3 regions of the Streptomyces sp. NPDC093252 genome follow, and region 2 is predicted to be linked to each of the others. Evidence: predicted binding sites of a transcription regulator. Region 2 holds the regulator's gene; each other region holds the start of a gene.

Region 1 (3,252 bases), on a different contig from region 2:
GATCGCGCTCGGGCTGGTCGAGGACCGCCCGTACAAGATCTTCGGCGCCCAGGCCGAGGGCTGCTCGCCGGTGTCGGCCGCGTTCAAGGCCGGGCACGACGTAGTGCGCCCGCAGAAGCCGAACACCATCGCCAAGTCGCTGGCCATCGGCAACCCGGCGGACGGCCCGTATGTGCTGGACATCGCGCGGCGGACCGGGGGAGCGGTGGAGGACGTCACCGACGCACAGGTGGTGGAGGCCATCCGGCTGCTGGCCCGGACGGAGGGGATCTTCGCCGAGACGGCGGGCGGGGTGACCGTGGGGGTGACGAAGAAGCTGGTGGAGAGCGGGGTGCTGGATCCCTCGCTGACCACGGTGGTCCTCAATACCGGGGACGGGCTGAAGACGCTGGACGCGGTGGCGGACGCGGGGCTCACGGCGACGATCCGGCCGAGTCTGGAGTCGTTCCGCGACGCGGGGCTTGTCTGACCGTTTGGATTTGTTGTTCGTCTGCGGGCCCGGTGGGGGCCGGTCGCGCAGTTCCCCGCGCCCCTGGGGCGTTTGTCTGACCGGAGGTTTGAAGTGAGCGTCACCGTTCGTATCCCGACCATTCTGCGTACCTACACCGGTGGGCAGGCCGAAGTCGCCGCCGAGGGGACCAACCTCGGAGAGGTCATCGCCGACCTCGAGGCCAAGCACACCGGGATCGCCGCCCGGGTTCTGGATGATCAGGGCAAGTTGCGGCGGTTCGTGAATGTGTACGTCAATGATGACGATGTGCGCTTCGAGCAGGGGCTGGAGACGGCCACGCCCGACGGTGCCGGGGTCTCGATCATCCCCGCCGTGGCCGGCGGCTGCTGAGTTACGCACGGTTCTTTCCATTGCCCCCTCCGTGAGAGAAACGGAGGGGGCAATTCTGCATGGTTAGGCGCGGTAGAGTTGGGGAACCGCTGCCGTTCCCGTTTCCGAAGCAGCGATGAGAAGTAGCCAAAGTGTGTGGCTTCTTTGCGTCTTTAGTTCTCTTTGTCGGGCCCGACTTGCCCCGAACTCTGGGGAATTCTCCAGAAATTCCCGACCGGTCCTGCCTGGATTTCTCGTCCGATTGACCTGTTGCAGAGGGCAGTTGGGCAGATACATTCGGCCGCGGTCGACGCGTTCCGGCGCACGCCCCCAACCCATCGGGGTGCGAGGTATGACCCGGATCCGCGAAGTGTGGATCTGTGCAAGGGCCAGTAATAGGGGAGTTAGGCATGGCTCAGGGCACCGTCAAGTGGTTCAACGCGGAGAAGGGGTACGGCTTCATCGCGGTCGACGGTGGTGCGGACGTCTTCGTCCATTACAGCGCCATTCAGATGGACGGATACCGCACCCTGGAAGAGGGCCAGCGGGTCGAGTTCGAGATCTCGCAGGGCCAGAAGGGCCCGCAGGCCGATATGGTTCGCGTCACCGCCTGAACGTTTCTGATTCGGAAGGGCCCGCACCCACCTGGGTGCGGGCCCTTCCGGCTGCCCGGGGGCCGTCCCGGAGGGGGCGGGACAGGCCCGGGGAGGGCCCGTCCCGGGGCGGTGGATCACGGCAGGCGCTTGCACTCTCCTAGGGCGAGTGCTAATCATTGGCGTTAGCACTCTGAAGGTGAGAGTGACAACGAAGGACCGGGTCGGTGAGGCCGCAAGCCGGGTGGGGCAAGGATCCACGAGGTGAGCGAGCCGTCCGTCGCGGGCGCGGGCGCGGTCCGAAGAATCACCCCCAGTCCTGGAGGGACCACTTCACATGGCCAAGATCATCGCGTTCGACGAGGAGGCGCGGCGCGGCCTTGAGCGCGGTATGAACCAGCTCGCCGACGCCGTCAAGGTCACCCTCGGCCCCAAGGGCCGCAACGTCGTCCTTGAGAAGAAGTGGGGCGCCCCCACGATCACCAACGATGGTGTCTCCATCGCCAAGGAGATCGAGCTCGAAGACCCGTACGAGAAGATCGGCGCCGAGCTGGTCAAGGAAGTAGCCAAGAAGACGGACGACGTCGCCGGTGACGGCACGACGACGGCTACGGTCCTGGCCCAGGCGCTGGTCAAGGAGGGTCTGCGGAACGTCGCCGCGGGCGCCAACCCGATGGCCCTCAAGCGCGGTATCGAGAAGGCCGTCGAGGCCGTCTCCGGTGCGCTGCTCGACCAGGCCAAGGAGGTCGAGACCAAGGAGCAGATCGCCTCCACCGCCTCCATCTCCGCCGCCGACACCCAGATCGGCGAGCTGATCGCCGAGGCCATGGACAAGGTCGGCAAGGAAGGCGTCATCACCGTCGAGGAGTCCCAGACCTTCGGTCTGGAGCTCGAACTGACGGAGGGCATGCGCTTCGACAAGGGCTACATCTCCGCCTACTTCGCCACCGACATGGAGCGCATGGAGGCGTCGCTGGAGGACCCGTACATCCTCATCGCGAACTCCAAGATCTCCAACGTCAAGGACCTGCTCCCGCTCCTGGAGAAGGTCATGCAGTCGGGCAAGCCGCTGCTGATCATCGCCGAGGACGTCGAGGGCGAGGCCCTGTCGACCCTGGTCGTCAACAAGATCCGCGGCACCTTCAAGTCCGTCGCCGTCAAGGCCCCGGGCTTCGGTGACCGCCGCAAGGCGATGCTGAACGACATCGCCATCCTCACCGGCGGCGAGGTGATCTCCGAGGAGGTCGGCCTCAAGCTGGAGAACACGACCCTGGACCTGCTCGGCCGGGCCCGCAAGGTCGTCATCACCAAGGACGAGACCACGATCGTCGACGGCGCCGGGTCCTCGGACCAGGTCGCCGGCCGGGTCAACCAGATCCGCGCCGAGATCGAGAACTCCGACTCCGACTACGACCGCGAGAAGCTCCAGGAGCGCCTGGCGAAGCTCGCGGGCGGCGTGGCCGTCATCAAGGCCGGTGCCGCGACCGAGGTCGAGCTGAAGGAGCGCAAGCACCGCATCGAGGACGCCGTGCGCAACGCCAAGGCGGCCGTCGAGGAGGGCATCGTCGCCGGTGGTGGCGTGGCGCTGCTCCAGGCTTCCTCGGTCTTCGAGAAGCTGGAGCTGGAGGGTGACGAGGCGACCGGCGCGGCTGCGGTCAAGCTCGCGCTGGAGGCTCCGCTGAAGCAGATCTCCGTCAACGCCGGTCTTGAGGGCGGCGTCGTGGTGGAGAAGGTCCGCAACCTCACCCCGGGTCACGGCCTCAACGCCGCGACCGGTGACTACGTGGACATGATCGCCGAGGGCATCATCGACCCGGCGAAGGTGACGCGCTCCGCGCT
Region 2 (3,252 bases):
GGGGCCGACCTCGCCCTCTCCGGCGAGCTGGATGCGGGTGCCGTTGTCGACACCGGCCGGGATCTTCACGGTGAGGGTGCGCCGGGAGCGGACCCGGCCGTCGCCCGCGCACTCCGGGCAGGGGGTCGGCACGACCGTGCCGAAGCCCTGGCACTGGGGGCAGGGGCGGGAGGTCATGACCTGGCCCAGGAAGGACCGGGTTACCTGGGAGACCTCGCCCCGGCCGCGGCACATGTCACAGGTCTGCGCGGTGGTGCCGGGGGCGGCGCCCTCGCCGTTGCAGGTGGAGCAGACGATCGCGGTGTCGACCTGGATGTCCTTGGTCGTGCCGAAGGCGGCCTCGTCCAGCTCGATCTCGATCCGGATCATGGCGTCCTGGCCGCGGCGGGTGCGCGAGCGCGGTCCGCGCTGCGACGCCGTGCCGAAGAACGCGTCCATGATGTCCGAGAAGTTGCCGAAGCCGCCCGCGCCGAAGCCCGCGCCCGCACCGGCGCCCGCCTGCGAGAGGGGGTCGCCGCCGAGGTCGTAGACCTGCTTCTTCTGCGGGTCGGAGAGCACCTCGTAAGCGGCGTTGATCTCCTTGAACCGCTCCTGGGTCTTCGGGTCCGGGTTGACGTCCGGGTGCAGCTCGCGTGCGAGCCGCCGGAACGCCTTCTTGATCTCTTCCTGCGACGCGTCGCGGCGCACGCCGAGAACGGCGTAGTAGTCCGTGGCCACTTACGACTCCGCCAGGATCTGTCCGACGTACCGTGCCACTGCGCGTACCGCTCCCATCGTTCCCGGGTAATCCATGCGGGTCGGTCCGACCACGCCGAGCTTGGCAACCGCCTCGCCGCCCGAACCGTAGCCCACCGACACGACGGAGGTGGAGTTGAGTCCCTCATGGGCGTTCTCATGACCGATCCGCACGGTCATGCCCGAATCCATCCCCTCGCCCAGCAGTTTGAGGAGGACGACCTGTTCCTCCAGCGCCTCCAGGACGGGGCGGATGGTGAGGGGGAAATCATGTCCGAAGCGGGTGAGATTGGCCGTGCCGCCGATCATCAGGCGCTCCTCGGTCTGCTCGACCAGCGTCTCCAGGAGTGTGGAGAGTACCGTCTGGACCGTACCCCGGTCCTCGGCTTCGAAGCTCTCGGGCAGATCCTGGACGAGGGTCGGCACATCCGGGAAGCGGCGGCCGGCCACCCTGCTGTTGAGCCGGGCCCGCAGATCCGCGAGCGACGCCTCGCCGAACGGCGCCGGGCAGTCCACGAGCCGCTGCTCGACCCGGCCGGTGTCGGTGATCAGGACCAGCATCACGCGCGCGGGCGCCAGCGCCAGCAGTTCGACATGGCGGACCGTGGACCGGGTCAGCGAGGGGTACTGGACGACGGCGACCTGCCGGGTGAGCTGGGCGAGCAGCCGTACCGTGCGCCCCACGACGTCGTCCAGGTCGACGGCGCCGTCCAGGAAGCTGTGGATGGCGCGGCGCTCGGCGCCGGACATCGGCTTGACCTCGGCGAGCTTGTCGACGAAGAGCCGGTAGCCCTTGTCGGTCGGGATGCGCCCGGCGGAGGTGTGCGGCTGCGCGATGAAGCCCTCGTCCTCCAGCGCCGCCATGTCGTTGCGCACGGTGGCCGGGGAGACGCCCAGGTTGTGCCGCTCGGTGAGCGCCTTGGAGCCGACGGGCTCCTCGGTGCCGACGTAGTCCTGGACGATGGCGCGCAGCACCTGGAGCCTTCGTTCACTGAGCATCCCGCGCACACCTCCTGCGGCTGTCGTCCCGCTCCCCGTCCATCACCGTCTACCCCGGTGCTGTCCCTGGCACTCGGCACCATCGAGTGCCAACCCTGCCCGGCCCAGTGTACGGCGGTGGGGTGCGGGCCGGGCAAGACCGGTCCCTACGGGCCGTACGGGGTGGCCGGGCGGGCAGGCACGGGGCGGGGCGGGGCGTACCGCTAGCGTCGCCGTATGACGGTCACTTGGGAAGAGCTGGGCTGGGAACGGCTGCGGTCCGGTGTCGGACGGTGCCGGCTGCCGGGCTGGGACTGCACGGTGGGGCTGGTGCGCGGGGAGGGCGCCGCGCTGCTGATCGACGCGGGGTCGAGCGCGGGGGAAGGGGCCGCACTGCGGGAGGGGGCGGAGCGGCTGGCGGGCGGGCCGGTGACCCATCTCGCCCTCACCCACGCCCACTTCGACCACGTGTTCGGCATGGCGGCGTTCGGGGAGGCCGAGGTGTTCGGCGCGGCCGGGCTGGCGGCGGCGCTGACCGGCGCGGAGGCGCGGGAGGAACTGCGGGCGGACGCGGTGCGCCACGGGCTGCCGGAGGCGGACGCGGCACGGGCCGCCGCCCTGCTGTCCGGGCCCACCCGGGAGATCACCGGCGAGCGGGCGGTCGACCTGGGCGGCGGTACCCGGGTGCTGCTGGTGAACGCCGGTCCCGGGCACACCGGCTGCGATCTGGCGGTGCTGGTGCCGGGTGATCCGGCGGTGGTGTTCTGCGGTGACCTGGTCGAGGAGTCCGGGCCTCCGCAGGCGGGGCCGGACGCGGTGCCGGGACGGTGGGCGGCGGCGCTGGACCGGCTGCTGGCGCTGGGCGGGGAGGACGCCCTGTATGTGCCCGGTCACGGGGCGGTGGTGGGGGCGGGGTTCGTGCGGGAGCAGCGGGAGGCGCTGGCGGAGCGTTTCGGCGTGTCGCCCTGACCCGGCTGCGGCTTCCCCGGGTCCGGAACTATCGTCATCCGAATGCGCCCGTACTCTCCGGATCTCACCCCGCCGTGGAAGAAGCAGAAGCCCGTGCCCGAGGTTCCGGCGGAGCCCGGTCTCGTGGTGGAGGAGCCCGGTACCGGTTTCTGCGGGGCGGTGATCCGCTGCGAGGCGGGGACGGTGACGCTGGAGGACCGCTTCGGCAAGCACCGGGTGTTCCCGCTGGAGCCGCGGGGCTTTCTGCTGGAGGGCCGGGTGGTCACGCTGGTCCGGCCGCCGTCCGGCGCGGGCCCGGTGCGGCCCGCCCGCACCGCCTCCGGCTCGGTCGCCGTACCGGGCGCCCGCGCGCGGGTGGCCCGTGCGGGCCGTATCTATGTCGAGGGGCGGCACGACGCCGAGCTGGTCGAGAAGGTGTGGGGCGACGATCTGCGGATCGAGGGCGTGGTGGTGGAGTACCTGGAGGGGGTCGATGATCTGCCGGCGATCGTCGCCGCGTTCGACCCCGGCCCTGATGCCCGCCTCGGCGTCCTGGTGGACCATCTGGTGCCCGGCACCAAGGAGTGGCGG
Region 3 (3,252 bases), on a different contig from region 2:
GCCGCGTTCTCCAGGGCGGAGCGGGTGACCTTGACCGGGTCGATGACGCCGGCCTTGACCAGGTCGCCGTACTCGCCGGTGGCGGCGTTGAAGCCCTGGCCCTTCTCCAGCTCGGCGACCTTGGAGGTGATGACGTAGCCCTCCAGGCCGGCGTTCTCGGCGATCCAGCGCAGCGGCTCGACGGCGGCCTTGCGGACCACGGTGACGCCGGTGGCCTCGTCGCCGGTCTTGCCGAGGTTGTCCTCCAGGACCTTCACGGCGTGGACGAGGGCGGAGCCACCGCCGGAGACGATGCCCTCCTCGACCGCGGCGCGGGTCGCGGAGATGGCGTCCTCCAGACGGTGCTTCTTCTCCTTCAGCTCCACCTCGGTGGCGGCGCCGACCTTGATCACGCACACGCCGCCGGCCAGCTTCGCGAGGCGCTCCTGGAGCTTCTCGCGGTCCCAGTCGGAGTCGGTGTTCTCGATCTCGGCCTTGATCTGCGCGATCCGGCCCTCGACCTCGGACTTCTCACCGGCGCCGTCGACGATCGTGGTGTCGTCCTTGGTGACGGTGACGCGGCGGGCGGTGCCGAGGATGTCGGTGCCGACCTGGTCGAGCTTGAGGCCGACCTCCTCGGAGATGACGGTGGCACCGGTCAGGACGGCCATGTCCTGGAGCATCGCCTTGCGGCGGTCGCCGAAGCCGGGGGCCTTCACCGCGGTGGCGTTGAAGGTGCCGCGGATCTTGTTGACGACGAGGGTGGAGAGCGCCTCGCCCTCGACGTCCTCGGCGATGATCAGCAGCGGCTTGGAGGCGTTGGACTGGATGATCTTCTCCAGCAGCGGCAGCAGGTCGGCGATGGCACCGATCTTGCCCTGGTGGATCAGGATGTACGGGTCCTCCAGGACCGCTTCCATCCGCTCCTGGTCCGTCACGAAGTACGGGGACAGGTAGCCCTTGTCGAAGGCCATGCCCTCGGTGAAGTCCAGCTCCAGACCGAAGGTGTTGGACTCCTCGACGGTGATGACACCATCCTTGCCGACCTTGTCCATCGCCTCGGCGATCAGCTCGCCGACCTGCTGGTCCTGCGCGGACAGCGCGGCCACGGCGGCGATGTCGGACTTCTCCTCGATCGGCCGGGCGGTCGCCAGCAGATCGGCGGAGACGGCGGCGACGGCCGCGTCGATGCCCTTCTTCAGGGCGGCCGGGGAGGCACCCGCGGCGACGTTCTTCAGGCCCTCGCGGACCAGGGCCTGGGCCAGCACGGTGGCGGTGGTGGTGCCGTCACCCGCGATGTCGTTGGTCTTGGTCGCCACCTCCTTCACCAACTGCGCGCCGAGGTTCTCGTACGGGTCCTCGACCTCGACCTCGCGGGCGATGGTCACGCCGTCGTTGGTGATGGTGGGGGCGCCGAACTTCTTGTCGATGACGACGTTGCGGCCCTTGGGGCCGATCGTCACCTTGACCGTGTCGGCCAGCTTGTTGACGCCGCGCTCAAGGGCGCGACGGGCGTCCTCGTCGAACTTCAGGATCTTCGCCATGACAGCGTGAGCCCTCTCGGAAATCTGGGGTGGAAAAGGCACTGCGCCCCGGGCGCCCTGTCGAGTGATGGTCGCGGGGGCTGCCAGGGGCGCAGTGGAGAACTTCTGAGCTGAACGAGGTGGAACTACTTCTCGATGATCGCGAGCACGTCGCGGGCCGAGAGGACGAGGTACTCCTCGCCGTTGTACTTCACCTCGGTGCCGCCGTACTTGCTGTACAGCACGATGTCGCCGGTCTTGACGTCGAGCGGCAGGCGCTCGCCGTTCTCGAAGCGGCCCGGACCGACGGCGAGGACGACGCCCTCCTGGGGCTTCTCCTTCGCGGTGTCCGGGATGACCAGGCCGGAGGCCGTGGTCTGCTCGGCGTCGAGCGGCTGGACCACGATGCGGTCCTCAAGCGGCTTGATGGCAACCTTGGAGCTGGCGGTCGTCACGATCCGACCTCCCCCTTCGGAGATCTCACGGGGTTAACTGTCTGAGGTGGCGACCAGGTGGATCCGTCGTCGCGGGTGCCGGACCTGCCCGTCGCGTATTGGCACTCTCCAGGGGGGAGTGCCAGACCCGAGACTATGACCGCGATTAGCACTCGGTCAAGCGGACTGCTAATTCGTGGTGCCGGAAGCCGGTCGGACGTAGTCCTCCAGGCGGCCCACCCGCAGCCCCTGCTCCTCGATCTCCTTGAGGAGTCTGGTGGTGCGGGCGACCAGGGTCGGACCCGGGGTCTCGTCGGGGGTGACGGAGATGATGTCGCCGGGCAGCAGCCGGTGCGGGCCCTCGGTGAAGTGGGTGTCGGTGTCGGTCGCCGTCACCCGCCAGAGGATCAGCGCCGTCACGCCGCAGTCCCGCGCCGCCCTGAGCGTCGTCCCGTCGTACATGCCGTAGGGCGGGCGCAGCAGGGCGGGGCGGATGCCGAAGCGGGATTTCAGCTTGTTCTGCTGGCCGCAGATCTCGGCGCGCTGGCCGGCGTACGGCATGCCGCGCAGGGCGGCGTGGTCCAGGGTGTGGTTCTGGAGGGTGGCGCCGACCGCGCGGAGGCGGGCGAAGTGGCCGTACCCCGGGCCCGCCACACTGTCCGTCAGGAACAGGCTGACCGGCAGCCGCCGCTCCCGCACCATCTCCACGAACCGCGGGTCGCGCTCCGCGCCGTCGTCGTAGGTCAGGAAGACCACCTTGTCCCGGGTCGGGATGCGGGACAGCACCGCGGGGGACCCGGGGGACCCGGGGGACCGGGTGGCGTGGGGGGTGTTTCCGGGGGCCGCGGCGTCCGTGCCCGCGCCGCCGCCGCCCGCCGACTCCACCCAGGCCGACGGGCCGGGGCCCCGGCCGCAGCCGGCCGCCGAGACGGTCAGCAGCAGCAGCGCGGCGGCCAGCAGCCGGTGCCTCACAGGTAGTCCTCCAGGCGGGCGACCGCGTAGCCCTTCTCGGTGACCTTGTCGAGGAAGACCCTGATCATGTCGGGCATGGTGCCCTCCCAGTCGTCGGTGCCCCGGAAGTGGCTGAGGACGATGTCACCGGGGTGCAGATCGCGGTCCCACTCGCGGTACTCCCAGCGGTCGACGAACACCTCCTCGCTCCACAGGGGCGCGTAGCTGATCCCGCACGCCTTGGCGGCGACCAGGGTGTCCTTGTTGTAGTTGCCGAACGGCGGGCGGAAGAGCAGCGGGCGCTTGCCGTAGCGCTTCTCGATCACGTTCTGCATGCCGCAGATCTGCTGCTTCTGCTCCTCGTA

The links. The regulator HrcA, encoded in region 2, represses chaperone genes, less so after heat shock. The targets are predictions, from matches to a motif close to TTNGCACTCNGNNNNNCNGAGTGCNAA.
Region 1: the regulator HrcA is predicted to act here: its motif matches at 1,563-1,589, upstream of groL (chaperonin GroEL).
Region 3: the regulator HrcA is predicted to act here: its motif matches at 2,056-2,082, upstream of groES (co-chaperone GroES).

The regions. Positions count from the first base shown of each region.
Region 1 is NZ_JBFBEM010000003.1:486,441-489,692, reverse strand. It holds gene thrC (threonine synthase) at 1-469, shown strand, start outside; gene AB0O01_RS08225 (MoaD/ThiS family protein) at 563-841, shown strand; gene AB0O01_RS08220 (cold-shock protein) at 1,231-1,434, shown strand; gene groL (chaperonin GroEL) at 1,751-3,252, shown strand, end outside.
Region 2 is NZ_JBFBEM010000002.1:405,819-409,070, forward strand. It holds gene dnaJ (molecular chaperone DnaJ) at 1-717, opposite strand, end outside; gene hrcA (heat-inducible transcriptional repressor HrcA) at 718-1,734, opposite strand; gene AB0O01_RS05010 (MBL fold metallo-hydrolase) at 1,951-2,682, shown strand; gene AB0O01_RS05015 (DUF3097 domain-containing protein) at 2,725-3,252, shown strand, end outside.
Region 3 is NZ_JBFBEM010000005.1:243,217-246,468, forward strand. It holds gene groL (chaperonin GroEL) at 1-1,523, opposite strand, end outside; gene groES (co-chaperone GroES) at 1,649-1,957, opposite strand; gene AB0O01_RS12590 (polysaccharide deacetylase family protein) at 2,126-2,908, opposite strand; gene AB0O01_RS12595 (polysaccharide deacetylase family protein) at 2,905-3,252, opposite strand, start outside.